DNA from 2 places in the Bordetella genomosp. 10 genome. Region 1 is predicted to be linked to the other one. Evidence: riboswitches for the same ligand, from Rfam matches in the RefSeq annotation. Region 1 holds a riboswitch; the other holds the start of a gene.
What was found. Region 1 has a riboswitch for fluoride ahead of CAL29_RS21100 (voltage-gated chloride channel family protein). Riboswitches for the same ligand answer to the same signal wherever they lie in the genome.
Positions count from the first base shown of each region.

Region 2: another riboswitch for fluoride. It lies ahead of CAL29_RS22565 (hypothetical protein); the one in region 1 lies ahead of CAL29_RS21100 (voltage-gated chloride channel family protein).

Region 1 is NZ_NEVM01000005.1:1,086,196-1,101,924, forward strand. Features, by position in the region: gene katG (catalase/peroxidase HPI) at 1-1,856, shown strand, start outside; gene CAL29_RS21045 (hypothetical protein) at 1,945-2,544, opposite strand; tRNA gene CAL29_RS21050 (tRNA-Arg) at 2,708-2,784, opposite strand; gene CAL29_RS21055 (thiamine pyrophosphate-binding protein) at 3,192-4,829, shown strand; gene CAL29_RS21060 (hypothetical protein) at 4,994-5,365, shown strand; gene CAL29_RS21065 (Na+/H+ antiporter) at 5,499-7,142, shown strand; partial or broken gene CAL29_RS21070 (hypothetical protein) at 7,189-7,563, shown strand; gene CAL29_RS21075 (YaiI/YqxD family protein) at 7,826-8,290, opposite strand; gene CAL29_RS21080 (extracellular catalytic domain type 1 short-chain-length polyhydroxyalkanoate depolymerase) at 8,440-9,564, opposite strand; gene CAL29_RS21085 (DMT family transporter) at 9,809-10,771, shown strand; gene CAL29_RS21090 (DUF190 domain-containing protein) at 10,790-11,113, opposite strand; gene CAL29_RS21095 (DUF190 domain-containing protein) at 11,139-11,522, opposite strand; gene CAL29_RS21100 (voltage-gated chloride channel family protein) at 11,545-12,855, opposite strand; fluoride riboswitch at 12,937-13,010, opposite strand; fluoride riboswitch at 13,101-13,179, shown strand; gene CAL29_RS21105 (MutS-related protein) at 13,337-14,875, shown strand; gene CAL29_RS21110 (MutS-related protein) at 14,872-15,729, shown strand, end outside.
Region 2 is NZ_NEVM01000005.1:1,431,462-1,447,190, reverse strand. Features, by position in the region: gene CAL29_RS22575 (prenyltransferase/squalene oxidase repeat-containing protein) at 1-787, opposite strand, end outside; fluoride riboswitch at 952-1,015, shown strand; gene ilvD (dihydroxy-acid dehydratase) at 1,071-2,765, shown strand; gene CAL29_RS22565 (hypothetical protein) at 2,799-3,263, opposite strand; fluoride riboswitch at 3,314-3,375, opposite strand; gene CAL29_RS22560 (RNA-guided endonuclease InsQ/TnpB family protein) at 3,416-4,678, opposite strand; gene tnpA (IS200/IS605 family transposase) at 4,701-5,117, shown strand; gene CAL29_RS22550 (MFS transporter) at 5,261-6,817, opposite strand; gene CAL29_RS22545 (MarR family winged helix-turn-helix transcriptional regulator) at 7,017-7,481, shown strand; gene CAL29_RS22540 (LysR family transcriptional regulator) at 7,501-8,415, shown strand; gene CAL29_RS22535 (LysR substrate-binding domain-containing protein) at 8,375-9,358, opposite strand; gene CAL29_RS22530 (aldehyde dehydrogenase) at 9,496-10,977, shown strand; gene CAL29_RS22525 (FAD-dependent oxidoreductase) at 11,026-12,522, shown strand; gene CAL29_RS22520 (ABC transporter substrate-binding protein) at 12,566-13,744, shown strand; gene CAL29_RS22515 (branched-chain amino acid ABC transporter permease) at 13,769-14,638, shown strand; gene CAL29_RS22510 (branched-chain amino acid ABC transporter permease) at 14,631-15,584, shown strand; gene CAL29_RS22505 (ABC transporter ATP-binding protein) at 15,589-15,729, shown strand, end outside.

The sequences.
Region 1 (15,729 bases):
AATACGGCCAGAAGATATCCTGGGCCGACCTGTTGATCCTCACGGGCAACGTGGCGCTGGAAACCATGGGCTTCAAGACCTTCGGCTATGCCGGCGGCCGTGAAGACACGTGGGAACCCGACCTGGACGTCTATTGGGGCAACGAGAAGACCTGGCTGGGCGGCGACGTCCGCTACGGCAAGGGCGCGGCGGGCCGCGACGCCGGCGACGAAGGCGTGCTGGTGGCCGACGCCGACATGCATGGCCAGGAAGCAAGCCGCAACGACGAGCGCCTGCTGGAGAATCCGCTGGCCGCCGTGCAGATGGGCCTCATCTACGTCAATCCCGAAGGCCCGGACGGCAACCCCGACCCGGTCGCGGCGGCGCATGACATCCGCGAGACCTTCGCCCGCATGGCGATGAACGACGAAGAGACCGTGGCGCTGATCGCCGGCGGCCACACCTTCGGCAAGACGCACGGCGCGGGCCCGGCCGACAACGTCGGCGCCGAACCCGAAGCCGCCGACCTGGAGCTCCAGGGCCTGGGCTGGCACAACAAGTTCGGCACCGGCAAGGGCGCCGACACCATCACCAGCGGCCTGGAAGTCACCTGGACCTCGACGCCCACCCGATGGGGCATGGGCTTCTTCGCCAACCTGTTCGGCCACGAGTGGGAGCTGACCAAGAGCCCCGCCGGCGCGCACCAGTGGGTAGCCAAGAACGCCAAGGCGGACATCCCGCATGCGCACGATCCGTCGAAGAAGCTGTTGCCGACGATGCTCACCACCGACCTGTCGCTGCGCTTCGACCCGGCCTACGAAAAGATCTCGCGCCGGTTCATGGAGAACCCCGACGCGTTCGCCGACGCCTTCGCCCGCGCCTGGTTCAAGCTGACCCACCGCGACATGGGCCCGCGTTCGCGCTACCTGGGTCCCGAAGTGCCGGCCGAGGAACTGGTCTGGCAGGATCCCGTGCCCGCCGTCGATCATCCGCTGGTCGACGACAAGGACATCGCCGCCCTGAAGCAGAAGATCGCCGCGACCGGACTGTCCGCGACGGAACTGATCTCCACGGCCTGGGCCTCGGCCTCCACCTTCCGCGGTTCGGACAAGCGGGGCGGGGCCAACGGCGCGCGCATCCGCCTGGCGCCGCAGAAGGACTGGGAAGTGAACCGGCCCGAGCAACTGGCCAGGGTGCTGGCGGCGCTGGAAGGCGTGCAGCGGGAATTCAACAACGCGGCCTCGGCGCCATCGGGCAAGAAGATTTCGCTCGCCGACCTGATCGTGCTGGCGGGCTGTACCGGCGTGGAACAGGCGGCCGAGAAGGCCGGCCATCGCGTGTCCGTGCCGTTCGCGCCGGGCCGCACCGATGCCTCGCAGGCGCAGACCGACGTCCAATCGATCGATGCCATGCGGCCGGCCGCCGACGGCTTCCGCAACTATGTCCATCCGCGCGTGCGGATCCCGGCGGAGCATCTGTTGATCGATCGCGCGCAACTGCTGACGCTGACGGCCCCCGAGATGACCGTCCTCGTCGGCGGCCTGCGGGTCCTGGGCGTCCAGGCCGGCGCGGAAACGCATGGCGCGTTCACCGACCGTCCGGGCGCGCTGTCCAACGACTTCTTCCGCAACCTGCTCGACATGGGCACGGCATGGAAACCCCGGTCGCCGGCCCGCGACGTCTTCGAAGGCCGCGACCGCAAGACGGGCCAGGCCAAATGGACGGGCACGCGCGTCGACCTGGTCTTCGGCGCCGACTCCCGCCTGCGCGCCTTGTGCGAGGTCTATGCCAGCGCGGACGCGGAGAAGAAGTTCGTCGACGACTTCGTCAAGGCCTGGGTCAAGGTGATGAACCTGGATCGCTTCGATCTGGCTTGAATTTGACTTGAGCCGGATGTCGGTTCGGCTTTGAACCGACGCGGCGCCGGGACCTCTCATCACTCACGAGACTCAGGCCCGGCGCCTTTCAGAACAGCTTCCGGGCCTGCACGCTGATGCTGAAGACGTTGCCCGGGTCCTGGTACTGCGCCGCATCCTGTTCGCCGATGTCGATGCGCTCCATCTCGTCGGCGGCATACGACTTCTTCGAAAAATAGCGCACCACCTTGCCGGTGGCGAGCAGCTTGTCCTTGTACAGCGCGGGCGAGAAGTTCACCTTGTGGCGATGGAGGTCGGCGCTGACGGCCACCAGGGTCCAGTGGCACACGCCCTGGCCGTAATAATCCTCGTCCTTGGGCAGGTCGAAGACCAGCTCCCCGCGGTAGGTGTTCGGCGCGACGCGACGCAGTTCGATCGGCGCGCGGTACTCGGGAACGATGGTCGCGCCCGTGAAGCGGGTCAAGGGCACGCAATTCGGCGTGTCCACGACATAATCGGCATAGCCCTGGACCGGTTCGAACGCCAGCGAGGGATCGCTGACGGTGGCCGTGATCTCGTATTTCATCCGGGCATCCGGATTGAGCTTGATATCGGGCTTCCTGCCGGCCGCGGCCTGCGCGGACAGCGAAGACGCGGCTGCAAACGTGGCAGCGAGACTCAACAGAACCGGACCGAACCGCAACGCCATTCCTATCTCCTGTTTCTTGCCCGCCCGTGGCCCACCGCCGCGCGCCGGCGCAATGCATCAACAAGTGCCGGAAAACGAAAGAAGAAAAACGAAAACAAAACGAAAAGCGGCTTGAAGGATAAACCTTCAAGCCGCTTTGACCGCTATACGACACGGTGGAATTTGGCGCGCCCGGCAGGATTCGAACCCACGACCCCTTGGTTCGTAGCCAAGTACTCTATCCAACTGAGCTACGGGCGCTTTGGTAAAGAAGAAAGATTTTAGCACAACTTTTTGCGGGTAGCTCGTGTATTTCACACTCGCTGCAAATCGCTGCGCGGCTTTTTCTCACCGCCTTGCCGGAACATTTGCGTACCCGATTTGTTTTCGTGTCCGCGTTCAAGCAAGAACGCGACTATAGCACGGTTTTTTTAACGCGTGCAAGTCGAAGGGAGAAATCGTTGGAGAGGCAGGAGAAATCCGGTCCGGCGCCAAGCGGAAATGCCGGCATGAAGTCCCGCGCAGCGCCGCATCCCGCCGCCGGAACGCGCGACGTGCGACAGGCCGCGCCCCTGACGGATGCGGCCGGCGCAGGCACAATAGCGGCATGGCCTCACCGGCGCCGGCGCGCGCCGCGCGCCCAAGAATCAACAACAGGAGACCGCCTCATGTCCGTCCCTCGCAATGGCGCCGCGGCGCTGGCGTCCACGCTGGCCGCGGCCGGCGTCAGGCGCTTGTTCACGCTGTCCGGCAATCACATCATGCCGGTATTCGACGCCTGCCTGGACGCCGGCATCGAATTGCTGCATACGCGCCATGAAGCCGCGGCCGTCCATATGGCCGACGCCTGGGCCCGGCTGACCGGCGAACCCGGCGTGGCCCTGGTGACGGGCGGCCCGGGCCATGCCAATGCGGTGTCCGCCCTCTATACCGCCAGCATGGCCGAGTCGCCCGTGGTGCTGCTGTCCGGCCACGCGCCGCACGCGCAACTGGGCATGGGCGCCTTCCAGGAAATGCGCCAGACCGATATCGCGGCGCCCCTGGCCAAGGCCGCCACGCTGGCCGCCAGCGCCGACAGCCTGCCGGCGGACATGCTGCGGGCGCTGCGCCTGGCAGGTTCCGGCCGCCCCGGTCCGGTGCACCTGAGCCTGCCGACGGACGCGCTGGAGGCCGCCTGTACGCAGCCGCTGCCCGAGCAGACCGGCGCCGGCCTTGCCGCGCCCCTTGCCCAGGCGCTGCCCGCGGATACCGCGCGCGCCGTCCTGGATACCCTCGCGCAAGCGCGGCGCCCCCTGATCCTGACCGGTCCCGCGGCCATGCGCGGCGCGGACCAGCAAGCGGCCAACGCGCTGGAGGCGGCCTGCGGCATTCCCGTCATCGGCATGCAAAGCCCGCGCGGCGTCGCCGACCCCGCGCTGGGCGCTTTCGCCGAAATCCTGGCGCAGGCCGATTGCATCCTGCTGCTCGGCAAGCGCCTGGACTTCACCCTGAAATTCGGCGCGGCTCCCGCCATCGCGGCCGCCTGCGCCTTCCTGCAGATCGATGCGGACGCCGTCGAATTCGAACGCAGCCGCCGCGCGGTCGGCGAGCGCCTGGGGCTGACCGCGCAGGCCGACCACGGCACGGCGCTGGCGGCGCTGCGCGACGCCTGCGCCGGCTACACGCCGCGCCATGCGGCCTGGACCGCCGACGTGCGCGCCGCCCTCGCCTACCGTCCCGCCGCCTGGGCCACGGCGACGGCGAAGCAACAGGGACGCCTGCATCCCTACCAGGCGCTGGCGCCCGTCCAGGCCCTGCTGGATCGCCACCCGAACGCCGTGCTGGTGGCGGACGGCGGCGAAATCGGACAGTGGGCGCAAGCCATCCTGCACGCGCCGGACAAGGTATTCAACGGCGTCGCCGGCTCCATCGGCGCGGCGCTGCCCTTCGCGGCGGCGGCCAGCCTGGCGCGCCCGGGCGCGCCGGTCGTGGCGGTGCTGGGCGACGGCACCTTCGGCTTTCACGCGGCGGAGATCGACACCGCCGTGCGCTACCGCCTGCCCTTCATCGCCGTCGTCGGCAACGACGCGCGCTGGAACGCGGAATACCAGATCCAGCTACGCGAGTACGGGCCGGAACGCACCGTGGGCTGCGAGCTGCTCCCCACGCGCTACGACCTCGTCACGCAAGCCTTCGGCGGCCACGGCAGCCTGGTGACGATGGCGGAAGCGGTCACGCCGGCGCTGGCGCAGGCGCGCGGCTGCGGCCTGCCGGCCTGCGTCAACGTCATGATCGAAGGCCTGCCCGCGCCGGTGGTGCGCCGGTAGCCGAACGACGCGCGCGTGAATCCGGCGCAAACCCGATGCATGGCGGCCAGCGCGCGCGAAATACAAAACGGCGGCAATCTTGACATAATCGGCAACTGGCGGGGGCCGGCGACTCCCGTCTTTTATCGTCCGTGCCGACAGCCCGTCCCAACAAGGAGATCCGTATGCGCATTTCCCGTGTCCTTCCCTCGCTCGTGTTCGCCCTGGCCTGCGGACCCGCGGCCCATGCCGCGGGCGTGGCCTTCATGAACAACACCATCGTCGCCCGCATCCCCGCGCAGGAGTGGCCGCAGTTCGAGAAGACGGTGGCGCAATCGCTGAACGACTCGCCCGACGGCGCCGCCACCACGTGGACCAGCCATACGAAGCGCATGCGCGGCGGCCCGGTGACCGTGACGCTGACGCCCAGCAATACGACGCGGGAAGGACGCTGCCGCCTGATGTCGGCCGAGGTCTCGCAACAATCCGCGCGGGAGCACTGGCAATTCCTGTTCTGCAAGAACGCGGAAGGCGCCTGGCGCGCCAGCAGCGACTGACCGGGAGAACGGACGGCCGCGCCGGACGGTAAAGGTAAACTTCCTTCCTTCCCCCTGCCCGGCAAGGGGGAGCGCCCTATCGTGAGAAGATAGCCCCGGAAAACACACGAAACCCAGCGGAAGGATGGAAGTTATGGAAGCAATCGGGATCACCCTGGCGATGTTCGCCGCCGTGCTGGTCAGCGGCATGGTGGTCCGGGTACTACCGGTAGCCGTGCCCTTGCCGCTGGTGCAGATCGCCCTTGGCGCCCTGATCTCCAGTTTTTCCGATCACGGCGTGCGGCTCGACCCGGAAGTCTTCTTCCTGCTGTTCCTGCCCCCCTTGCTGTTTCTCGACGGCTGGCGCATTCCGAAGGAAGGCGTGCTGCGCGACAAGTACTCCATCCTCGAACTGGCGTTCGGCCTGGTGTTCATCACGGTGCTGGGCGTCGGCTACTTCATCCACTGGATGATTCCGGCCATGCCCTTGCCGGTGGCCTTCGCGCTGGCGGCCATCGTCTCGCCCACGGATCCGGTGGCGGTGTCGGCCATCACGCAGCGGGTCGCCATCCCCAAGCGCGTCATGCACGTGCTCGAAGGCGAGTCGCTGCTGAACGACGCCAGCGGCCTGGTCGCCTTCCGCTTCGCGGTCATGGCGGCCGTATCGGGCAGCTTCTCCCTGGGTTCGGCCGCCGTGTCCTTCCTGTGGGTGGCCATCGGCGGCCTGGCGGCCGGCGCGATCTTCACGATCCTGGTGACCGCCGCCAAGAACCTGTTCACCCGCAACTTCGGCGAGGAGCCGGGCTCCGAGATCCTGCTCAGCCTGATCATTCCTTTCGGCGCCTACGAACTGGCCGAGCACATCGGGGCCTCGGGCATCCTTGCCGCGGTGGCCGCCGGCGTGGCCATGAGCTACGTGGAGCTGTCCGGCAAGGCCATGGCCATCACGCGCATCCAGCGCAATGCCGTGTGGAACATGCTGCAGTTCACGCTCAACGGCATCATGTTCGTCCTATTGGGCGAACAACTGCCCGCCATCTTCAACGGCGCCGTCGGCGTGGTGCGGGACACCGGACACCTGAATCCCTGGTGGCTGCTGGCCTACGCGCTGGCCATCAACGTGGCGCTGGCGGCCTTGCGGTTCGGCTGGGTGTGGCTCTCGCTGGCCATCGGCCGCCGGATCGCCGCGCGCCGGGGCACCCTGGCGCCGCAGCCCAGCATACGGCTCATGCTGGCGGTATCGCTGGCCGGCGTGCGCGGCGCCATTACGCTGGCGGGCGTGCTGACGCTGCCCTTCGTGGTGGACAGCGGCGAGCCCTTCCCCGCCCGCGACCTCGCCATCTTCCTGGCCGCCACCGTCATCATCGTCTCGCTGCTCACGGCCAGCATCGGCCTGCCGCGCCTGCTGCGCGGGCTGGACGTGCCGGAAGAAGGAGAGCACCATCGCCAGGAAGACCTGGCCAACGCGGCGGCGCGGGAAGCCGCGCTAAAGAGCATCGAGGCCACGGCGCACGAGCTGACGATCAAGAATCCCCAGACCGATCCCACGATCTATACGGAAGTGGCCACCCGCCTGATGAACAGCATCCAGCAACGCGCCACCGGCGGCCGGGACCAGGAGGTGGAGCCGGAGGTCATCAAGCTGCAGCAGGAAATCGAACGCCAGATGCGGCTCGCCGCGCTGGCTGCTTCGCGCGGCGAGCTTTACCGCATGGCGCGCCACGGCAAGCTGTCGGACGAAATGGCGCGCGAGATGGTGAAGGGAATAGATTTGCAGGAAGCGCGCCTGCGGGCTTGACGGCGGCCCGGCGCGCCGCCCCCGATTGCAAGAAAGGAGTTCTTCCATGGCGCCGGCCTCCAATTCGCTCGCCTGGGTTTTCGACGTCTTCGAAGGCGAGGAGACCTACCTGTCCAAACCCATGTTCGGCTGCCTGGCCGCCTACGTCGACGGCCTGCTGTGCCTGGTCGCCGCGGACCGCGGCGCACCCTGGGATGGCCTGCTCGTATGCACCTCGCAAGACCGCCATGCGGCGCTCGTCGAGGAATTGCCGGCCCTGCGCCGGCATCCGGTGCTCGGCAAGTGGCTCTACGTCCCGGAATCCGATCCCGAGTTCGAGCACACCGCCCGGCGGACGACGGCGCTGGTGCTGGCCCGCGACGAACGGATCGGCGTCGAGCCCAGGCCCAGGCGGCGCGGCGGGGCCGCCGCGCTTCCCAAGGCCTCGCGGACGGGCAAGCGCGCCGATGCCGCGCAAGAGAAAATACCGTTGTCCAGGCCCCTGGGGCTGGGCGATCCCGACGACGGCCAGGGCCGGGCATTGGACCCGTTCACCGGCAAGCGCGGCAAAGCGGTCAAAGGACGCGGGCGACGATAGCGGCACCCCTCACGACGCCGGCATCGCGTAGTGGGTCGCCTGCCGCGCGCCCATCGCAACGCTCGAATGACGTTCGAATGACGCTCGAATGTCGATCAGACGCCGCTCAAGCGGCGCCGGGCCGCCTGGCGTGCCGCGCGAGGAAGCGGTCCAGTTGCCCGGCGAACGCCCTGCCGTCCTGCTGCGAGTACGAGGAAGGCCCGCCCGTCTCCACGCCCGCGCTGCGCAGTTGATCCATCACGTCCCGCATCGTCAGGCGCTCCTGTATGTTTTCACGCGTGAACCAGTTTCCGCGCGGGTCCAGCACGTGGGCCTGCTTGTCGAGCGCGGCGGCGGCCAGGGGAATGTCGGCCGTGATGATGAGATCGCCCGGCCCCGCCATCTCGACGATGCGGGCGTCCGCCACGTCGAAGCCCGCCGGCACCTGCACCGCCTTGATGAAAGGCGAAGGCGGCGTGCGCAGGTACTGGTTCGCCACCAGCGTGACGCACACCTCGACCCGCCGCGCGGCGCGAAACAATATTTCCTTGACGACGCCGGGACAGGCGTCCGCGTCAACCAGCACCTGCATCGCGTTCTTCCGCCAGCAACAAAGGGCCTCCATCTTACCGCCCCGCCCGCTCGCGAGCCGCGGCGACAGCCGAAGCCATCGCGCGGATCCGCGACGCCCCCATTGCGTGCGAAGGCGCGCTCATGGGCGCGCCCCTCCGCAACACGGCGCTAGCCCGCGCGCTTGCGCCCCTTGAAAAACCGCCACATCAGCAGCGAGGCATTGGGCCCCTGCCTGGAATGGAAGCGTATGCGGCCGTCGCCGCCGCTCCAGGCGTGGCCCAACCCGGGCACTTCGCACAGGCTCACGACGGGCCCGCGCCGGCTCGGCGCGTCCATGCGCAGATAGCGGCGGGCGCTGCCGGCGTCCTTTTCCTGGGACGGAGCGGCATCGTCGCCGCCGGCGTCCATGCCGTTGACCCACGCCATCTGCTCGAACAACTGGTGTCCGTTGCGCTTGTCCACCACCACGTCGTCATCCCCCTGCAGGATGATGGCGGGCATGCCGGGAAACGTCTCGCGATCCACCATGAGGGAGGCCATGGCCTGGTCCGGCGTCGCCTCGGCGCCGTGGCGCATCACGCGCAAGCCCTGGCCGGCGTTGTGCGCGCCGCCCAGCGCGGCACCCGAGTGCATGCCCACGGCGGCGAACAGGTCCGGATGCCGCAAGGCCGTCAGCGCCGCCATGCCCGCGCCGGCGGACAGGCCGGCGATGTACACGCGAGCGGGGTCGGCCTGGTAGTCCGCCACCGCGGCGGCCGCGATGCCGGCAATGGCGTCCGCTTCCGCGTAGCCATGGGCGGAGTCCGGCTGGTACCAGTGCCAGCAGCGGTTGTGCTGCCCGCGCCGCGATTGCTGCGGATAGACCAGCAGCAGCCCTTCGCGATCCGCCACGCGGTGCATGCGCGTCCCCACCGCGAAATCCCGGGCGGTCTGCTCGCAGCCGTGCAACATCACCAGCACCGGGCATCCCTTGCGCAATCGCGGCGGCGCGTAGACGAAATAGGACAGGCGCACCGGCCATACGCCGGGGACGGGAGGCGTTCGATACACGCGCGTCTTCCACGTCCCCGCGAACGCGGCGGCGTCGAACTCCGGCCCGGCGCCGGCGGCCGCCTTGTCCACGGACGCGCGTTTCCTGGCGGCCTTGGCGCTCGCCTGGGAAGCCGAGGCCGAGGACTGCCGCATCACCTCCTTGAACAGCGCGTGCGGCGCCAGGCGCCAGGCCGTGCGCTGCAGGCGCGCCATCTTGCGGACGGCGGAGAAAAACAGCGCGGACGATTTGTTTCGGGTCACGATCAACCTGGGTACATGCGGAATCAGCCCATTAAATCGGATTTGCTGCAATGCAGCAACCACGATTCACAAGATGTCACGCTTGACGCGCGTTGCCTGGGGAGCGCTTGGCCTCGTGGACCATTTTTCAGCTTCAAGACAGATTCCGGGCCGGCAAGCCCCCGCCAAGCGCATCGACGGAAGCCCTCCCCGCGGCCGGCCTCCGCTTGTTGGACAATAGCGGATTCCCGCCTTCCCGACCGCCATGTCCCGACCCGATTCCTCCCTGGCCACGCGCCTCCTGCCCTGGGCCGCCCTGCTGCTGCCGTCGCTGTTCTGGGCGGGCAACTTCATCGCGGGCCGGGCGATGCGCGATGCCGTCACGCCGATGACGCTGGCGCTGGGCCGCTGGCTGATCGCGCTGGCCTGCCTGCTGCCCTTCGCGTGGCGCGGCATGCGCCGCGACGCCAGGCGCTACCTGGCGCATCGCTGGCTGATCCTCGGCACCGCCGTGACCGGCGTGGCGGCGTTCAGCTCGCTGGTCTACGTCGGCCTGCACACCACCACCGCCAGCAACGGCCTGCTGCTCAACTCCCTGATTCCGCTGCTGATCGTGCTGGCCGGCGCGGTGTTCTACCGGCAGCGCCTCACGCTCGGCCAGGGCGTGGGGCTGGCGCTGTCCTTCGCCGGCGTGCTCACGCTGGTGCTGCAGGGGCAGTGGACGCAATGGCGGCAGGTGTCCCTGGTCCCGGGCGACGGCATCCTGCTCGTCGCCATGGTCTGCTTCGCCTTCTACACCCTGTGGCTGCGGCAGTTGCCGCCCGAACTGGACCGCCTGGGCCTGACGGCCACGCAGATCGCCGTCGCCATCCTCGTGCTGCTGCCTTTCTGGCTGGCCGAACGCGCGGGCGGCACGCGCACCGAATGGACCCTGGCCAGCGGCGCGGCCCTGGCCTATGTGGGCATCTTCCCGTCGGTGGGGGCCTATCTTCTCTACACGCGGGCCGTGCAGCACTTCGGGCCGGCGCGCGCCGGCCTGAGCATCCACCTGATTCCCGTCTTCGGCGTCGTGCTGTCCGCCCTGCTGCTGCACGAACGGCTGCATGCCTGGCATGCGGCCGGCATCGCCGCCATCGCGGCCGGCCTGGTCTGCTCCAACCTGGCCCCGGCGCGCCCGGGCGCCCTGATCGGGAAGACCGGCGCGCCCGCCCCGGACAAGCCACGCTAGGCGCCGGGCGCGCCGGCCTTATTTTTCGCCCTTCCCCATCCGGCCGAACTCGACCGCCGTCTTCACGAAGAAGACGTCGATGTCTTCCTGCTCCAGCGCGGCGATGAACGCGTCGCCCTTGTCCTCGGCGATGGCCACCGTCACGCCCACCGGCTGGTCGGCGAGTTCGAAGAAATGCGCGGAATGGATCCGGCCGTCTTGCCCGAAACCCTCCGCCGCGCTGAACATCGTGCCGCCCAGCGCGCCGTGTTCGCGCGCGAACGTCAACAGCCATTCGGCCAGCGGCGTCTTGCCATGGCGGCGGTCTTGCTGGGTATAGAAAACCAACTGGTAGCCTTTCATCGGTCACCTCCAGGAGTAATAGGAGTCAGGCGGCCGCCGCGTTCGCCGCGTGCTCGTTCACGCCGTGGATCAGGGGCAGCTCGCACTTCAGCAACACCGCCTTCACCTTGTGCAGTTCGGCGGCATGGTCGCGCAGGAACTTGCGCAGCACGGTCTCGCTGTCGACCAGTTCGACGCATTGGGGATGCCGCATGGCAACGACCTCGGGATGATGGTGCGTGATCTTCTGTCCTTGCAGATAGCCGGCGTGGATGGTGTGCAGCACGGCCTGGCTGATGCCCGACTTCTTGGCGGCGACCAGCAAATGGTGGGCCAGGGCGGGCGCGCTCAGGTGGTGCCAGAAGCGGGTGGCGGTGGCGCGGGCGGAATTGGGGAAATAGAGCCGCAGCGCGGCGTGATCGTTCGTCATGATGTCAGTGAAAGTCGAGGATTTATTTTTCGGCGGGAACCACGGCTTGCTTGCCGAGGGTCTTGCGATAGGCGGCCAGTTCGGAAATGCGCAGCCCCTCGGGCAGCATCCGGTGCTTGGCGTGTCCCACCCGCTGGGCGTGGTAGATACCCGTATGGCCGGAAAAGTGATAGGCGGCGATGCAGGCCACGGCGGCGAAGGGCGCGATCGACGGGCCGAACAGCTCGATGGCCATCACGATGGTGGCGATGGGCGTGTTGGCGGCGCCCGCGAACACGGCCACGAAGCCCAGGCCCGCCAGCATCGAATACGGCAGGTGCAGCAGCGGCGCCAGCGCATTGCCGAAGGTCGCGCCGATGTAGAACAGCGGGGTCACCTCGCCGCCCTTGAAGCCGGTCCCCAGCGAAGTCACCGTGAACGCCAGCTTGCCCAGGAAGTCCCAGGACGACAGCGGGTGCTGGAAGGCCTCGACGATGGTCGGTATGCCCAGCCCGATGTAGCGGTCCGCGCCGAGCGCCCACACCGCCACCGCGACGACGAGGCCGCCGAGGAAGGGGCGCAGCGGCGCATAGGGCACGTGCCGTTTCATGAAGGCGCCCAGCGCGTGCGCGCTGTTGGCGAACACCATGCCGATCACGCCGAACAGGATGCCGGCGACGACGACGCCCAGCATGCTCGCCAGGCCCACGGGCACGACCTGGGTGACGACGTAGTGGGTGTGCTCCACGCCCCACAGCAGCCCGATCTGGTCCGCCGCGATGGCGGCGACGAAGCACGGGAACAGGGCGTCGTAGCGCATCCTGCCGATGGCCAGCACTTCGAGTCCGAAGATGGCCCCCGCCAGCGGCGTGCCGAAGACCGAGGAAAAGCCCGCCGCGATGCCCGCCATGAGCATGATGCGGCGATCCTCGGGGCGCAGGCGCAGCATGCGGGTGAGCTGGTCGGCGAGCGCGCCGCCCATCTGCACCGCGGTGCCTTCACGGCCGACCGACGCGCCGAACAGGTGGGAGATGACGGTGCCGCCGAAGACCAGCGGCACCATGCGCAAAGGGATGGTTTTCTTGGGGTCGTGGATTTCGTCGATGATGAGGTTGTTTCCCGCCTCGACCGGCCGGCCCATCCGCAGGTAGCACCACCCGACGACGAAGCCGGCCACCGGAAGCAGCCAGATGAGCGCGCGGTGCGCTTCGCGGGTGGCCGTCGCCCAGTTCAGGGCATGCAGGAAGACGGCGGAGGCGCTGCCTGCCAGGCAGGCGACGAGAAAGGAGATGACCAGCCATTTGCCCGCGTAGGGCAGGAGATCCAGTTGTTCGAATTTGGATGAGTGTCGCATGTGATCATGTGTAGGGTGCCTTGCGCACCTGACCACCGGACTGCGAGACGCAAAAGTTGCCCACAGCCCTGAGGCGATCAGGGACCTGTAGGCATCATCAGCCGCGTATGAAGGACCGCGGCGGTTGACGGAGGAATGCCATCTCCGGAAAGACGCGAGACTTTAGCAAAATTGCCCGGCGCTGACAATTCGCGCGGGCGGCGCGCCGCCCTTGGCTGGCGCGACTGTCGGCACATTGCTACACTCGGATGGACGGAGATGGCATTCCTCCGTTAACCGCCTCCCGGCGCCGTCAGCCGGTCGGCTGATGATGCCTACATCGCCCCCGAGGGGCCGGTGTGGGCATGTTTCTCCCCCCTCCTCTCCCCTTGGGCCCCGGATCAGCATCGCGGCTTGCGCATTCTTGCCGCCCCGCCTTGGTGCACCGATCCTCGCGCGCGCGCGTCCGGCCGACGCGGCGCGGCAGGAACAGGAGGCCTGAATGCCGTACTACAGCGTGCTCTTCCAGGACCCGGCCGCGGCGGATGCGGTATGGGCCGCGCCGCCCCCGGCGCCCGAATTTTTCGGCGACCTGAATCTGGACCAGGCGGTGCGCCACGCCATCTCGCCGCGCGAGCAGTACGACCTGGCGCCCTTCTTCCACGCTCCCCTGCACAGCCGCGAGGACATCGCCTATCGCCACGAGGTCTTCCGCGACATGGAGGACGCCTCGCTGGTCAACGACCTGGAGCGGTTCACCGAGGCCATGCGGCAGATGCGCACGCACGCCGAACAGACCGCCAAGCTCTACCATCCCCTGCAACGCCAGCGCTGGTTCGTCGAGACGGTGCTGCGCTACTGCAAGGCCGCGCTCACGCTGTTCGACTCGCTCGAATCCGCGGCGCTGCGCTCGCACGCGCTGCTGGGCCTGCGGGACTACCTGGACGGCTATCTCGCCTCGCCCGCCTTCACCGGCCTGCACGGCACGGCGCAGCAGGTGCTCAACGACCTGGACGGCGTCGCCTATACGGTCCAGATCGACGGCCCCACCTTCATCGTGCGCAACTACGAGGACGAGCAGGACTACAGCCAGGTCATCGCCTCGGTCTTCGAGAAATTCCGCCAGGGCGAGGTCAAGGACTACCGGGTGGAGTTTCGCGACTATCCCGACATGAACCATATCGAGTCCCAGGTGCTGGAGTTCGTGGCGCAGCTCAACCCCGCCATATTCGCGCGCCTGGCCGAATTCGAGGCCGGCCACCAGGATTTCCAGGACACCACCGTCACGCGTTTCGACCGCGAGGTCCAGTTCTACCTGGCCTACCGGGAGCTGATCGCCCGCTTCGAGACCATCGACCACGGCTTCTGCTACCCGGAAATCTCCACCGACAAGACGGTGCGCTGCGTCGACGGCTTCGACCTGGCGCTGGGATGGGCGCTGCTGACCGCCGGCAAGCGCGTGGTCCGCAACGACATGGCGCTCGAGCACGGCGAACGCATGATCGTGGTGACGGGGCCCAACCAGGGCGGCAAGACCACGTTCGCCCGCATGTTCGGCCAGTTGCACTACCTGGCCGCGCTGGGCTGTCCGGTGCCGGCCACGTCGGCCACGCTCTACCTGTGCGACCGCATCTTCACGCACTTCGAGCCCCAGGAAGACATCGGCACGCTCAGCGGCAAGCTGCAGGACGACCTCATGCGCATCCGCCGCATCCTGGACGAGGCCACGCCGTCGAGCATCGTCATCATGAACGAGATCTTCACCTCGACGACGCTGGCCGACGCGCTTTTCCTGAGCCAGCGCGTCCTGGAGCGGGCCATGGCGCTGGACCTCATCGGCGTGTGGGTCACCTTCATCGACGAAGTGGCCTCGCGCGACGGCCGGGTGGTGAGCATGATCAGCACCGTGAACCCGGCGCAGCCGACGCAGCGCACCTTCAAGGTCGTGCGCGGGCCGGCCGAAGGCATGGCCTATGCCCTGTCCCTGGCCGCCAAGTATGGATTGACCTTCGATCGAATCCGGGAGCGCATCGCCTCATGAAAGCCTATCTCATGCACCACGACCGCGATTTCGATCCGCGCCGCCCCTTGCCGCTGAACGGCCGCGACCTGCTCGACGACCTGGAGCTGCACGGCATGCTGGAGACGATGGCCGCCGACGACGAGCTCGTGCTGGACGTCTGCCGCGCCGCGCTGCTGGGCGCGACGCGCAGCGACGCCGAGACCATCCGCCACCGGCAGCAGGTCCTGGCCGACGCCCTGGCGCACCCGCAGTTCATCCGCGACCTGTACACGCTGGCCACCAGCGCGCAGGAAGTGCGCAAGAAAGGATACTGGGGGCTTTCGCTGCACCATGCCTCGGGGGTGCTGCACGGCGCGGTCGACTTCGTCGGCAACATCATTCCCCTGCTGCGGCAGGTCCGCATGCTGGCCGCCGAGGGCGGCGTCAACTTCCAGTCCGAGGGACTGCGCCGCCTGTTCTCGATGCTGGAGGCGGAGCTTTCCGACGACTATATCGCCCTGGTGCAGCAGCACCTGAAGACCTTGAAGTTCTCCCATGGCTTCGTCATGAGCGCGCGCATCGGCCAGGGGAACAAGGGACGCGACTACGTGATCCGCACGCCCAACCCCGACACGCGCGGCTGGATACGGCGGCTGTTCGACCGCCGCCTGCCGCCCCAGCACTACACGCTGTCGCCGCGCGACGAGGCGGGCGCGCGGGCCCTGTCGGAGCTGGGCGACCGCGGCATCGACCCGGTGGCCAACGCCGTGGCGCAATCGGCGGAGCACATCATGAGCTTCTTCATGATGCTACGCACCGAACTGGCCTTCTACATCGGCTGCATCAACCTGCACGAACGCCTGATGGCCGAAGGCCAGCCGGTATGCATGCCC
Region 2 (15,729 bases), 350 kb from region 1:
CGGGCTTGGCGTCGGGGCGCAGCGCAAAGCCGCCGCTGCCCGCCTGGCAGTTGACGATGAATCGCGCCGCGTCGTCGGCATATCGAGGAACGATGCCGAGATAGACGCAGCAGTTCAGGCCCGCGCACGTCGTTTCCAGGCTGGGCGAGAGCGATGCCGCCGTCAGCCGGAAGCCGAAGGCGCGCAGCTCGACGCGGCGGACGAAGCCGGCGCAGGCCTGGTCCGGTGAAGCGCGGCAGGCGTGCAGCAGCGCCAGCGCTTCCGCCGTATCGTGCAGGTTCGGCGGCCGGCCATAGCCGCCATTCCCGGCCTGCCATTGCCGCAGGAAATCAACGGCGGCTTCGTCGGCCTGCGTATCGTCCAGGCCGAAATGGCGCTTGAGCCAAAGGGTCTGCCTGAGCTGGCGCAGCGGCGCCTGGAGCGACGGGACCGGTCCTTGCGGCAGCGATAGCGGCAATGCCGCCACGGCGTCGCGCACTTGCGCGGGCGACGGGTCCGCGCGGCGCAGCGCCTGGAACGCGCGCACGCGCTGGTAGAGCGAAATCGCTTGCGGGGCAATGCCGGTGCGGGCGAGAAAGGCCGCGTGCCGGTCGCGTTGCGGCAGCGCTTCGCCGGTCAGCAGGCGCCATGCGCTGACGCCGCGCCAGGTATCGGCAAGATTCGGCTCTTCGACGTAATAGCCGCGATAGGCGCAAAACCCCCCTTCCGGCGACTGGCGCGACAGCAGATAGTCGCGCGCCCGCAGGCGCATGGGCGGCAAGCGTTCGGCGAGGGGTGAGGAATCCATGCACGCTCGATGACGAAGATGCGGCGCCGCCGGCAAGGCGCCGGCGGCGCTTCCTGCTGATGCGTATCGCGTGAAAATGGTAGCACCATGAAGTCCGGTCCGGCCGCCGCCACGGCATCCCGCCTATTGACCCGCCTATTGACCCGCACAGGCGTATTATTTATTGTTCGCGTGGGGATGGGGTTCCCCCTTACAAGCGCCATTTTGGCTGATGACTCCTACGAATCGCCATAAGCGGGCGTGGGTAGGGGTTCGTCCCGGCACCCGCGCAATGGGGTGGACCATGACACAGAAAAAAGCCAATGCGCGCAGCGCGAACATCACCGAGGGCAAGTCGCGCGCCCCGAACCGGTCGATGTATTACGCGATGGGGTACAAGTACACCGATTTCGCCAAACCCATGATCGGCGTGGCCAATGGCCACAGCACCATTACCCCCTGTAATTCGGGCCTCCAGCCCTTGGCCGACGCGGCCATCGAAGGCATCGAGGCGGCCGGCGGAAATGCCCAGGTATTCGGCACGCCCACGGTGGCCGACGGCATGGCCATGGGGACCGAGGGCATGAAGTACAGCCTCGTCAGCCGGGAAGTCATCGCGGATTGCATCGAGACCTGCGTGCAGGCGCAATGGATGGACGGCGTGGTGGTGGTCGGCGGCTGCGACAAGAACATGCCGGGCGGCATGATGGGCATCCTGCGGGCCAACGTCCCGGCCATCTACGTATACGGCGGCACCATCCTGCCCGGCCATTGGAAAGGCAAGGAGCTGAACATCGTCAGCGTCTTCGAGGCCGTGGGACAGAACGCCGCGGGCATGCTCAGCGACGACGACCTGGCCGCCATCGAACGCAAGGCCATTCCGGGAACGGGTTCCTGCGGCGGCATGTATACCGCCAACACCATGTCCAGCGCCATCGAGGCCATGGGCATGTCGCTGCCGTATTCGTCGACCATGGCCAATCCGCATGACGAGAAACGCGAGTCGGCGCGCGAGTCGGCCAGGGTGTTGTTGCAGGCCGTGCGCGACGGCCTGAAGCCGCGCGACATCGTCACCCGGAAGTCGCTGGAGAATGCCGTGGCCGTGGTCATGGCGACGGGGGGATCGACCAATGCCGTGCTGCACCTGCTGGCCATCGCCCATGCCGCCGAGGTGGCGTTCGGCATCGACGATTTCGAGCGCATCCGGCAACGCACGCCGGTGCTCTGCGACATGAAGCCGAGCGGCGCCTACCTCGCCGTCGACCTGCATCGCGCCGGCGGCATCCCGCAGGTGATGAAGCTGTTGCTCAACGCCGGCCTGCTGCACGGAGATTGCATGACGATCACGGGCAAGACGGTCGAGGAAGTCTTGAAGGACGTCCCCGATCGCCCGGCCGCGGACCAGGCCGTCATTCACGCCGTCGACGATCCCGTCTATGCGGAAGGGCATCTGGCGATCCTGAAGGGCAATCTCAGCCTGGAAGGCTCGGTCGCCAAGATATCCGGCTTGAAGAATCCCGCGATGACGGGGCCGGCCCGGGTGTTCGACGACGAGCAGTCCGCCTTGCAGGCCATACTCGAAGGCAGGATCCGGCCCGGAGACGTGATGGTGCTGCGCTACCTGGGTCCGAAGGGCGGTCCCGGCATGCCCGAGATGCTGGCGCCCACCAGCGCGCTGATCGGCGCCGGCCTGGGCGAGAGCGTGGGGCTGGTCACGGACGGCAGGTTTTCCGGCGGCACCTGGGGCATGGTGGTGGGGCACGTGGCGCCCGAGGCGGCCGTGGGCGGCAATATCGCTTTGGTCGAGGAAGGCGATTCGATCACGATCGATGCCAACGCCTTGCTATTGGAATTGAACGTGCCGCAGGCCGAGCTCGACGCGCGCCGGCGCAAGTGGACGCCGCCCGCGCCGCGATACGCGCGGGGCGTCCAGGCGAAATTCGCCTTCAACGTGTCGAGCGCGAGTACGGGCGCGGTCCTGGACAAGTTCGAGGGGTGAACGTGGCGGGGGCGGCATCGCCCCCGCCGCGCTTCACTTCCCCCGCGAAGGCCGTTTGCCGCCGGCATCTTCCGGCGCGCGCGGCATCAGCGATGAGAACTGGTTCAGGTAGGCGATCCACGGGGCGGTGATGGGCGTCATGTCGGCGGCGCCCATGCCCAGTACGCCCTGGTACCACTCGGTGAGCGCGGCCATCAGCTCGCCTTTCATCTCCGATCCCGACGCGATGTCCTGCAACAGATCCTGGAGCAGGCGCTGGCGTCCTTCCCAGTGGCGCTGGACGATCCGCGCCTGCGTGGCGACGAGCGTCGACGTATCGGCGACCGAGAGCAATTCCATCAGCTCCATCTCCGTGTCCGCGATCGCGGCGCGCAGGTGTTTTCGCTGCTGCTCGGTCCATTGCCGTCCCGACCGGTCCATCAGGTCGGTAAGCTTCTGGAATAGCTCTACGTTGTTCTTGTAGAGGTGGATCAGGGCATTGTTTCTTGCTTCATCCATGACGGTGGCTCCAGGCTGCGAAGAAGTCGATAGGGATGACCTTGGGTATGAGCACGGTAGGAGTCATCAGCCAGAGCGGCAATTGAAGGGGAACTCCATCCCCTGGGTGGAACGATAAGTAACGCCGATACGTTCTTGACATCCTCCCCCGCCTAAAGTCGGGAGATTCCTACGGTGCTCAACCCGGCATCGAGCCGGGATGAGTCGCTTCGGTGGGTTCCTGTTGCTGGCGGCATAACCGCACCGCTCACTTCACAGGCGCAACGGGCGTGCCCCGCCCTGAGAACATTGATCGCGCCGACCAAATCGGCATTTTCCTCGAAGCCACATTCGACGCACGCGAACCGCTCTTGCGTCTGCCGGTTCTCCGCCGATACATGGCCGCAGCACGGACAGGTGCGGCTCGTGTTCTGCGGCGGCACGGCGATGAGATGCCCGCCGTTGCACGCCAGCTTGTAATCCAGTTGGCGGCGGAACTCGAACCAGCCCTGATCGAGGATGGACTTGTTCAGGCCGGACTTGGCCCGCACGTTTCTTCCCGGCGCATCTGCCGTGCCTGCCGCTGACCTGGACATATTCCGCACCTGCAAGTCCTCGACGCACACTATCGCGTGGTTTTGGCTGATCGTGGTCGTGGTCTTGTGCAGGAAGTCGCGGCGAGCGTTACCGATGCGGGTATGGATGCGCTGGACACGGGCTCTCGCCTTGTTCCAGTTGTTGCTGAACCTGGTCTTGCGGCTCATTGCCTGCTGCGCCTTGCGCAAAGCAGTCTCATGCCGCTTGAAACTGTTGAGTGGCGCGTAGAACGTGCCGTCCGAGAGCGTGGCGAACCGGGCGATACCCATGTCGATGCCAACCGCGCCACCGTTGGGTACGGGCTGCTCGAACTCGCGTTCGGTCTGAATGCTGACGAACCACTTGCCGCAAGACAGGCTCACGGTGACATTCTTCACCGCACCCAGCACATCCCGGCTGTTGCGATAGCGCAGCCAGCCCAGCTTGGGCAGGAAGACGCGGGAATTGCCCTGATCGAGCTTGATCTGCTTCGGATCGGGGTAGCGGAGGCTGTCGGACTGACCCTTCTTCTTGAAGCGCGGGAAGTCGGCCCGCTTGGCGAAGAAGTTGGTGTAGGCCCGCTCCAAATCCTTGAGCGTCTGTTGCTGTGTGTGTACCGGCCCATCGGCCAGCCAAGGGGCGGTGCGCCCCGAGGGCAGCAGCGCACCGTTGCGCCATGCTGTGAGTTCCTTGCACAACCCGGCGTAGCCAAGTTTCTTCTTGCCCGCCTCGTAACGCGCCTTCTGCAATGACAACGCCTCGTTGAACACGACCCGGCACGAGCCAGCGAAGCGGCGCATTTGCCGCTCCTGCCGACCGTCTGGGCGTAGCGCAAACTTGCAGGCTTGAAGTCGTTGCATGGCTGAATCATACTCTTGGCCTATGCTCAATGACAACGATATTCGACACGGACGGCACTGCGTTTTTCTGATGCACGTCCATTTGGTCTTCGTGACTAAATACCGCCGCGAGGTGTTCACCAAGAACATCTTGGACGACCTGCACAGCATCTTCACCAGCGTCTGTGCCGACTTCGAGGCGGAACTGGTGGCGTTCGACGGTGAGGACGATCACGTTCACCTGTTGGTGAACTATCCGCCGAAAGTGGCCGTGTCGGCGCTGGTGAACAGCCTGAAAGGTGTTTCCAGCCGCATGATCCGCAAGAAGAACTACCCGAGCATCCGCAAGAAGCTATGGGGCGGTGCGCTGTGGTCGCCGTCCTACTTCGCCGGAAGCTGCGGTGGTGCGCCTATCGAGATCATCCGGCAGTACATCGAGCAGCAGCAGACGCCACGCTGACCGCAGCAAAGGACGCCTACGGCGTCCGCGCTATTCTTCCCCGGCCTGAACGCCGAGGCTTGCCGCGCACCGGGTCAAGCCCGCAGCCCGCAGCCCGCGATGGCGCGCCATCGCCGTCGCTCATCGGGAGACGCTGCTTGCGGTCAGCGTATCTGGCGTTGCAGCATGGCGAGCAGTCCGGCGATGATCGCCAGGACGATCATGACGTCGAAGCCGTCGAGCAGGCTCAGGAAAGTCGCCTGGTGGGCGATGACGCCGTTCAACCATTCGAGGACGAGATGCCCCGCGGTGGCGGGATCGTAGCCGCGCCCCTCGAAGGTGCGGACCATGGTTTGCGCCGTGGTGTTGAAGACGGGGTTCGAGGGGTTGGCGAATTCGGTCAGGGTCGTCTGGTGGACGGCGATCCGGTGCTGTTCGAGAATGATCACGACCGCCGTGGACAAGGAGTACGACAACTGCTTGACGATGTTCTTGAAGCGGTAGCCGTGATTGAATTCGTCGTTGGAAAAAATCTGGAACGCGACGCTGGCGGTCGGCAGGGCGATGAACATCAGCAGGAAGCCGCGGACGATCAGCGGCGGCAGCAGCCACCCGGTGCTGGCGTCGGGCGGCAGCAGGCTCATCCATAGACAGACCGCGGCGGCCATCACGAAGCCGGGGACGATCAGCAGTTTCTTGCTGGGGACCAGCTTCGCGTAGCGGAAATAGAGAAGCGCCATGACCACCGACCCGAACGACGTCAGGCCCATCAGGCGGCCGGCGTTCTCCACGGGGTAGCCATAGCCGCCCTGGATCATGCGCGCGACCAGGTAGCCGATGGCGTTGGTCAGCATGTAATAGCACGAGTACAGCAGCATCCCCATGCGGTAGGGGCCTTCGCGCAGCGCGTGCAGGCGCAGCAGGGGGCGCGGATGGCGCCATTGCTGCCGGGCCACCCAGACGAGCGCCGCGACGCCGGCCACCGTCAGCAGCGTAAACATCGGCGAGCTGCTGAAAATCTCGAAGCGGACCTGCTGCGCGACGATCTGCAATCCGCCCAGGGCGCAGGCAAAGACCAGGTACGGCCACAGGTGCGTCGCGCTGCGGAGTTCCGGGCGCAGCTTTCCGACGTGCGGGACGATGAGAAAGGCGAATGCGGCCAGTATGGCGCCCACGATGGTGGGGAAGATGAAGAGGGCGCGCCAGTCGAAATAGGCGACCAGGTACCCGCCTATCAAGGGCGCCGACGCGCTTGCCACCAGGATGTTGAGCAGGAAGATGCGGGTCGCCACGGGGCGCTGCTGCGGCGTGAAGCACATTTGCAGCATGATGCGGCAGGTGCCCAGCATCGGGCCGATGAAATACCCCTGGAAACCGCGCGCGAGGGCGAGTTCGAGCGACGATTCGCTCAACGAGGCCGCCAGCGAGCCCAAGGCGAACATCAGCAGGCAGATGCTGAGATAGCGGCGATAGCCCAGGCGCTCGGCCAGCCATTGCTGCTGCACGATGCCCAGCACCGATGCCGTGGCGTATGCCGTGGACGACCACACGAGTTCGTCGGGAGAGGCATTGATGCCGCCCGCGATATAGCTGGTGAAAGTGCCGAACAGGGTGTTGTCGAAGTAGTCGATTCCCACGGCGAGCGCGATGGCCCATGGGAAGAAATCCTTGCGCAGATGCCGGAGCGTCAGGGCGCGGGCGCGGGCGGCGGAGAATTTCATTGCGGCGATGTCTTTGAGCGTGAGGATCCGGGCTAGTGGCCTATCCACCCCCGATCCGGGAAAAGGGCGCCATGGATTTCATGACAAGTGAACAGTTTACTTGTGAACTGTTGCCTTGTAAATGTATAATCGATCCAACGCCTTGCCCTGGGTGGCTTATTCCTCCGTTTTTCCGCATCTTTCCGGCGAACAACATACCATGCACGCAAACAAAGACCAGTTGATGAGATCGTTGACCGCCGCCGTCCAGCCGGCGCGGCGCGCCTGGGTGGGCGCGGCCACGACGGTGCTGTCCCACTATGGCTTCTCCATGTCGCTGGGGCTGGTGGTCCTGTACCTGAAGCGGCATGGCGGCAGCGCCCAGCAGAAGCTGTTGGCCGAGGAGATCGGGATCAACGCCGCGGCCATGGTCCGCGTCCTGGACCAGGGCGAGGAGATGGGCGTCCTGTTGCGCACGGAACACAAGGACAACCGCCGCAGCAAGAGCGTCGTGCTTTCTCCCGAGGGCGATGCGCTGGCGCAGGAACTCGGCGACGCCATGCAGCAGTTGCGCGCGGAACTGCTGAGCGACATCCCGGTCGGCGAAATCGATATCGCGGTGAAGGTGCTGCGCCGGCTCCAGGCCAGCGCCCAGGCGTATAGCGACAGCAAGGCCAGGACCTGAGCAGGGGAGATTCGCAGTCATGATGAAAGAGATCGATCGCCTGCGGGACATGGCGCTGTTCGCGGAAGTCGCCAAGGCGGGCAGCTTCACCAAGGCGTCCGAGGTGACCGGCGTCCCGACGTCGACCTTGTCGCGGCGCATCACCGAGTTCGAGGCGGAGCTGCGCGTGCAGTTGCTCAACCGCAGCACGCGCCGCGTCACGCTCACCGAGACGGGCGCGCGCTACGTGGCGCAGATCAACGACTTCCTGCGGCTGGCCTACGCGGTGAACACCGAACTGGGCAGCGAGAACTCCACGCCCTCCGGCCAGTTGCGGGTCAGCATGCCGGGCGATTTCGCGGTCTACTTCGTCGACACCCTGTTCGCGCAGTTCCGCGAGGCCTACCCGCAGATCGTTTTCGACCTTTGCCTGACCGCCGGCCTGCCGGATCTCGCGGGGGAGCGGTTCGACGCCAGTATCTTCATCGGGGAGCCGCCGCCGACGGCGCGCCTGGTGGCCCGGCGCGTGATCATGCTGAACTGGCGGCTCTATGCGTCCAAGGCCTACCTGGCCCGTTACGGGCACCCCGAGACGCCCGCCGACCTGATGAAGCATCAGTGCCTGTTCACGCCGGAACCGGATCCCGTCAGGGGATGGGTGTTGAAGAATGGGGAGGCGACCGAGTGGGTCAAGCCAACGCCGCTCATGGTGACCAACAGCCGCGGGGTCATCCGCGAGCTCGTCGCGCAGGACATGGGCATCGGCCTGCTCGGCCAGACGCACGGCGTCGTGCTGGAGCGGACCGGCCGCATCCAGCGGGTGCTTCCCGACTGGGAACTCGAACCCGTGCCGCTGTATATCGTGACGACCTCCCGACTCTTGCCGGCGCGCGTGCGCGTCTTCGTGGATTTCATCACGCAGAAATTCGAAGCGATGAATCGCAAGGACCACTGAGCGCATCGGCGCCCGGGGCGGGCAGCGACGGCAGGCCCGCCGAATGCTCGCGCAAGAACCGCCGCGCCAATCCCGCCACCCAGTCGCGGAAGGCGATGACGGCCGGCGATTCCTTCTTGTATTCGGGATACACCAGGCAATAGCGCTTGGCATGCTTGACCGCGATGTCGAACGGAATGGCGAGATCGCCGCTCTTGAGTTCGCGTTCCACATAGAAGCGCGGCACCAGGCCCACGCCCAGGCCCGCGCAGGCCGCCTCGATGACCATCGAATACAGCTCGAAGCGCATGCCGCGCAGGGCGCGCTCGTCGCGCACGCCGGCGGTTTCGAACCAGCGCCGCCACACGTCGTTCTTGCCGGCCTTGTGCAGCAGGGTGAGGCGTCCGAGATCGGCCGGATCGTTCAGCGCGTCCAGGCTGTAGTGGCGCGGACTCAGCACCGGCACCACTTCTTCGTCGAAGAGATCGAGCTTGACCACGCCGGTCCAGGCGGGATGGTCGAAATGCAGGGCCGCGTCGAGATGCGTGCCGCGAAACAGGAAGGGCTCGGGCTTCTCGCTGAAGTTGAGGGTGATGTCGGGATGCAGGGCGCGGAATTCATGCAGGCGCGGCAGCAGCCAGCGGCTGGAGAAGGTCGGGATGACCGCCAGTTCGAGTATGCCGCCGGCGCCGCGATTGGCCATCAACGTCTGGGTGTGGAGCTCGATCTCCTCCAGGTGCGGCGCGATGCGGTTGGCGTAGTAGCGGCCGGCGTCGTTCAGGACCACCTGCCGTCCCACGCGGGTGAATAGCCGGGCGTCCAGGTAGGTTTCCAGGGCGGCGATCTGGCGGCTGACCGCGCTTTCGGACAGGCAGAGCTCGTCGGCCGCGCGGGCGAAGTTCTCGTGGCGCGCCGCCGCTTCGAAGATGGACAGCGCCACGGTGCTCGGGATCTTGCGCTTCATGGGGGTCTCCTCCCTCCGGGCCGGATCGATGACGAAACCGCATCTATTGCTGATGATTCCTCAGTTCCGTCCCTGTGACCACCTGATCATAATCGACGAACTGATTCGATAACCGCAATTGAAGAGGGTCGGGGCAAATGGAGCACTTCAAACTTTTCATCGACAACGAATGGGTGGACGCCGAGGCCGGCGAGTGCTTCGAGACGGACGACCCGTTCAGCGGCAAGCCCTGGGCGCAAGTGCCGCGCGCCCGGGCGGCGGACGTGAATCGGGCCGTGGCCGCCGCCAAGGCGGCCTTCGAGGAGGGGCCCTGGTCGCGCATGTCGGCCAGCGATCGCGGCCGCCTGATCTACAAGCTGGGCGAGCGGGTCGAGCGCGAGGCGCAGCGCCTGGCGGAAGTGGAAAGCCGGGACAACGGCAAGCTGATGAGCGAAGTGCTGGGCCAGGTGAAGTATTGCGCCAAGTATTTCTACTATTACGGCGGCCTGGCGGACAAAATCCAGGGACACGTCGTGCCGATGGACAAGCCGGGCGTGTTCAACACCGTGCGCTACGAGCCGATCGGCGTGGTGGCCAGCATTACCCCATGGAATTCCTCGCTTCTGCTGACGGCCTGGAAGCTGGGGCCGGCGCTGTGCGCGGGCAATACCATCGTCTGCAAGCCCTCGGAGTTCACGCCGGCTTCCCTGCTGGTGCTGGCCGAGATGGCCAGGGAAGTGGGCTTCCCGCCCGGGGTCATCAACGTCCTGACGGGCTACGGCGCCGAAGTCGGCGAGCCGCTGATCCGACATCCGGACGTCGGCCGGGTCGCCTTCACCGGCGGCGACGCGGCGGGCCGGCGCGTGTACGCGACGGCGGCCGAGGGCCTGAAGCGCGTGTCGCTGGAGCTGGGCGGCAAGTCGCCCAACATCGTGTTCGACGACGCCGATCTGGACCGCGCGGCCAATGGGGTCATCACCGGCATTTTCTCGGCCGGCGGCCAGACCTGCATGGCGGGCTCGCGCCTGTTGCTCCAGGAGTCCATCCACGACGAATTCCTGGCCAGGATCGAGAAAATCACCCGCTCGGCCAAGATCGGCGATCCGAAGAAGGCCGATACGCAGATCGGGCCCGTGGCCACGCGGCCGCAGTACGAAAAGGTGCTGCAGTACATCGACATCGCCAAGCAGGAAGGCGCGCGCTGCGTGACCGGCGGCCGCGCGTTGTCGGGGGCGGAATACGGCGCGGGCCAGTTCGTCGAGCCGACCATCTTCGCGGACGTGAGGAACGACATGCGCATCGCGCAGGAAGAGGTGTTCGGGCCGGTGCTGGCGGTGCTGAAGTTCAAGGACGAGGCCGACGCCATCCGCATCGGCAACGACATCCGCTTCGGCCTGGCCGCCGGCGTCTGGACCAAGAGCCTGCATCGCGCCATGCTGATGTCGGAAAAGCTGCGCGCCGGCACGGTGTGGATCAATAATTACCGCTCGACCAGCTACATGACGCCGTTCGGCGGATACAAGGACAGCGGCCTGGGACGCGAAGGGGGCTTCGAATCGGTGAAGGAGTACATGGAGGTCAAGAGCGTGTGGATGTCCTCCGACCTGGATATGCCGAATCCTTTTGTGCGCAAATACTGACCGATAACGCCGCCGGGGGGGATGGCGTAGCGACAGGAGGGTATACCAATGAGCGAGACAGACAGCAAGAACAAAAGCCGGGACTACGACGTCGTCGTGGTCGGTTGCGGCATCGCGGGATTGAGCGCCGCGGTCACCGCCATGCAGGCCGGCGCGCGCGTGGCGATCCTCGAGCGCGCGCCGCTGGAGGACCGGGGTGGCAATACGCGTTGGACCGAAGCCATGATGCGCATGAAAAGCGAATCGGAGGTCGCCGACGATTTCGAATCGCACTTCGCCGAGAACGCCGGGCACTATCTGGACCCGGAGCTGGTGTCCGAGGCCGCCGGCGCCTACGAGAACTGGTCGTCCATCGTCAAGGTGCTGGGTTTCGCCGATCCCGAGCTGATCTCCACCTTCGCCGACAACGCCGGCAAGGCGATCGCCTGGCTCAAGACCTTCGGCGTGCGCTTCGATTTCCTGCCGGGTTATTTCATCACGACCTGCACCAGCCGCATGGGGCCGGTGGGCGGCGGCCTGGCGCTGGTCGAGGCGCTGGCGGCCTGGGCCGAAAAGAACGGCGCGGATTTCTTCTACCGCACGACGGCGCGCGAATTCCTGCGCAATGAAGACGGCGCCATCGCCGGCGTCAGGGCGACCGGCCCGGACGGGCTTCCCTTCGCGCTGCGCGCGCCGGCCACGGTGCTGGCCTGCGGCGGCTTCGAGGGCAACCCGGAAATGCTGACGCAGTACCTGGGGCCGCGCGCGCGTTATCTCCGTCCGGTGGCGCGCGGCGGCTACTACAACAAGGGCGAGGGCCTGCGCATGGCCTTGAGCGCGGGCGCGGCGCCGTCCGGGGATTTCGGCCAGTTCCACGCCGAACCCCTCGATCCGCGCTCCGGCGCGCCCGAGCCCATCGTGCTGGTCTTCAACTACGGCGTGCTGGTGAACAAGCGCGGCGAGCGTTTCATCGACGAGGCGCCCGCGACCGTGGACGCGACCTACGAATCGATCACGCGCGTCATTCACGAACAGCCCGACGGCATCGCCTGGGCGGTGTTCGATGCGCGCATCGACGACGTGCCCAATTGGCGCAGTTGCGTGCGTTCTGACCAGCCGCCGGTGCGCGCCGGGAGCGTGGCGGAACTGGCCGTGGCGCTGGACGTGGATGCCGCCGGCCTGCGGGCCACGCTCGATGCCTACAACGGCGCCTGCGGCGACGGCGCGTTCGATCCCTTGCGGACCGACGGCCTGGCCACGAGCGAGGGCTACCGGCCGCGCAAGTCCAACTGGGCCCGGCCCATCGACCGGGCGCCCTACATGGCCTACCCGATCATCTGCGGCAACTGCTTTACCTTCGGCGGGCTGAAGGTGAATACCCACGGCCAGGTGCTCAATACGGATGGCGATCCGATTCCCGGCCTGTATGCCGCCGGCGAGACCGTGGGGCTGTACTACGGAACCTACACGGGCGCGACGTCCGTGTTGCGCGGGGCGGTGTTCGGACGCCTGTCCGGCGCGGCGGCCGCGAGCCAGGCCAGCCAGGCCAGGCAAAGACGACGGTAACAGCGACAGTAAAAACGACACAAGAATCGACAAGGAGACAATCATGCTAGGTAAACACCTGCGCCATCGCCTGGCGGTGGCGGCGTTCGCGCTCTTGCCGCTCGCCGGCCACGCCGCCGACGTCCCGGGCGTCACCAAGGACACCATACGCATCGGCATGTTCGGCCCGTTGACGGGATCGACGGCCGTGGGCTCGCTGCCGCTGCTGGGGGCGACGGCGATCTACAAGAACGTCAACGACAACGGCGGCATCAACGGCCGCAAGATCGAGGTGGTGGTCGAGGACGACGCCTGCGATCCCAACAAGACCATCGCGGCCACCAAGAAGCTGATCGCGCAGGACCGGGTCTTCATGATCCACGGCGGCTGGTGCAGCGGCACCGTGATGGCGATCAAGCCGGAACTGAAGAATCATCCCGACCTGCCCTTCATGGTCCTGGGCGCGGCCAGCACGGATATCTCCACGCCTTTCCAGGCCAATATCTACCATCCGATCGCGACCACCGCCACGGTGGCGAAATCGATGGTGGATTTCGCGCTGACCAAGCCCGGCGCCAAGCGCGTGGCCATCATCAGCCACTCGGACGAATGGGGCAAGTCGCACATCGTGCCGGCCATCGCGGCGTTGAAGGCCAGGGGCCTGGAGCCCGTGGAGACGGTCTACCTGGAACGCGGCAGCACCGACGCCACCTCGCAGTTGCTGCGCCTGCGCGCCGCCAAGCCGGACGCCGTGCTGGCGATTCTGTATCCGCCCGAGCTGACGATCTACCTGCGCGACGCCAACAAGTACGGCATCAAGGCGCCGACCATCGCGACGCAGGGCGTGTCGCTGGAGGACATGGTCAAGCGTGTCGGCAATCCGGCGGCGACCCGGGATCTGTATGTGTTCTATCCCTTGTCGGCCACGCTGGATTCCGCGGGCTTCAAGAAGTGGAAGGACATCTACGTCGCCGCCCATCCCAAGGATCCCGTCGAGACCTTGAGCTTCATGGGCATGACGGGCGCGCTGGCGATCGTGCAGGCGCTGAAGAACGCCGGCCCGGACCTGACCCGCGAGAAGTTCATGGCGGAGCTGGACAAGCTGCATGATTTCGATCCAGGCATCCAGTCGGGCCCCCTGACCTTCACGGCCCAGGACCATGCGGGCATCAAGCAGGGGAAGATGATCTACATGAAGGACGGCAAGCCCACCATCGTCTCCGCCTATCCCGCCGGTCATTGAGCGCCACGCGGACGACTAGCCATCATGCTCGCGCAACTGATCGTCAGCGGCATCGCGGTGGGATGCGTCTATGCGCTCATCGCCCTGGGGATGACCATCCTCTTCCGCTCCACCACCGTGGTCAATTTCTGCCATGGCGAGTTCTTCATGCTCGGGGCCTTCGCGGTGCTCGTGCCCTTGCAGACTCTGGGCTGGGGCTATGGCTTGAGCCTGCTGTTTTCCCTGTGCCTGCTGTTCGTGGCGGGCATGGCGGTGGAGCGCGGGCTGATGCGGCCGCTGCAGCACGCGCCGCACATCAGCCTGGCCATGATGACGGTGGCGCTGTCCTACCTGTTCAAGGGCATCGCGCGCTTCTTCTACGGACGGGAGGTCGTGGCGCTGCCGCCCTTGATGGCGGGCGACCCGGTGTTCTTCGGCGACGTGGTCCTGACGCCGCAGGACATGCTGATCATGGCCGTGGTGCTGGCGGTCGTGGCGACGTCCTTCCTGTTCTTCCAGAAGACGGAGCTGGGCAAGGTGGTGGAGGCCGCGTCCGAGACGCCGCGCGGCGCGTCGCTGTCCGGCATCAACGTGCCCTTGCTGCGCAACCTGATGTGGGGCGCGGGCGCGGCCATGGGCGCCCTGGCGGGCATCCTGATCGCGCCCAATACCCTCGTGTACCCGGACATGGGCGGCCACATGCTGGTGCGCGGCTTCGCGGCCATGACGCTGGGGGGATTCGGCTCGCTGCCGGGCGCGGTGGTGGGCGGGGTCACGCTGGGCGTGCTGGAAAACCTGGCGGGCGGCTATGTATCCAGCGCGCTGGTGGAAATCACCGCCTATGTGGTCATCATCATCGTGCTGCTGATCCGTCCGCAAGGATTGCTTGGGAACTGGAGACGCGATCGTGGCTGAACGACGCTGGACGAGAAGGCTGCCCTGGCTGGCCGCGCTGGCGCTGCTGCTGGCCTTGCCGCTGGCCGTGAACAACTATGTGCAATTCGTGGTCAACACCATGCTGGTGTACAGCCTGGCGGCCATCGGCTTCAATGTGGTGATCGGCTACCTGGGCCAGTTGGCCTTCGCCAACGCCGCGTTCTTCGGCATCGGCGCCTACGCGGCGGGCCTGTCGATGGCGCACCTGGGGCTGCCTTATCCCCTGGCCCTGGCGGTCTGCGCGGCGGTCGGCGGTCTGGCGGGCGTGGTCGTCGGGCTGCCGGCCCTGCGCGTGCGTGGCTACTACCTGGCGATCGTCACCCTGGCCTTCGGCGAGTTGATGCGTTGGATATATGTGCATGCCGACGGCCTGACCTATGGCGCCAGCGGTTTCAACGTGCCGCAGGTGGCGCTGTTCGGCCGCGCCATGAACGAGACCGGCAAATACTATGTCTTCCTGTTCGTGGTGCTGCTGGGCCTGGGCACCACCCGCTGCCTCGTGAAATCGCGCATCGGGCGCGCCTTCGTCGCGGTGCGCAACAACGAAGCCGCGGCGGCCTCCACCGGGGTGGCGGTGCTGCGCATCAAGGTGGTGGCCTTTGCCTGGAGCGGCCTGGTCGTCGGCCTGGCGGGCGGCCTGTACGCCTTGCTCAATGGACGGGTCTCGCCGGATACCTTCGGCCTGTCGCAGATGCTGATGCATTTCGCCATCGTCATGATAGGCGGGCTGGGCAGCCTGGCCGGCTCCATCGTCGGCGCCGTGCTGCTGACCGGCGCGCCGGAGCTGCTGCGCAACTTTCCCGGCCTGGAGGAAATCGTGTTCAGCCTGCTGCTGATGGCGGTGCTGTTCCTGATGCCGCGCGGCATCGGCGGGCTGATCGCCGACCGCATCCCGGGCGCGCGCGAGCGCCTGTACCAGGAGTAGCCCCATGCTGCGTGTCGAGAACATGACGGTGCGCTTCGCGGGCCTGACCGCCGTCAACGACCTGTCGTTCCAGGTGGAGCAGGGCGAGGTCTTCACCATGATGGGGCCCAACGGCGCCGGCAAGACGACGGTGTTCAACGCCATC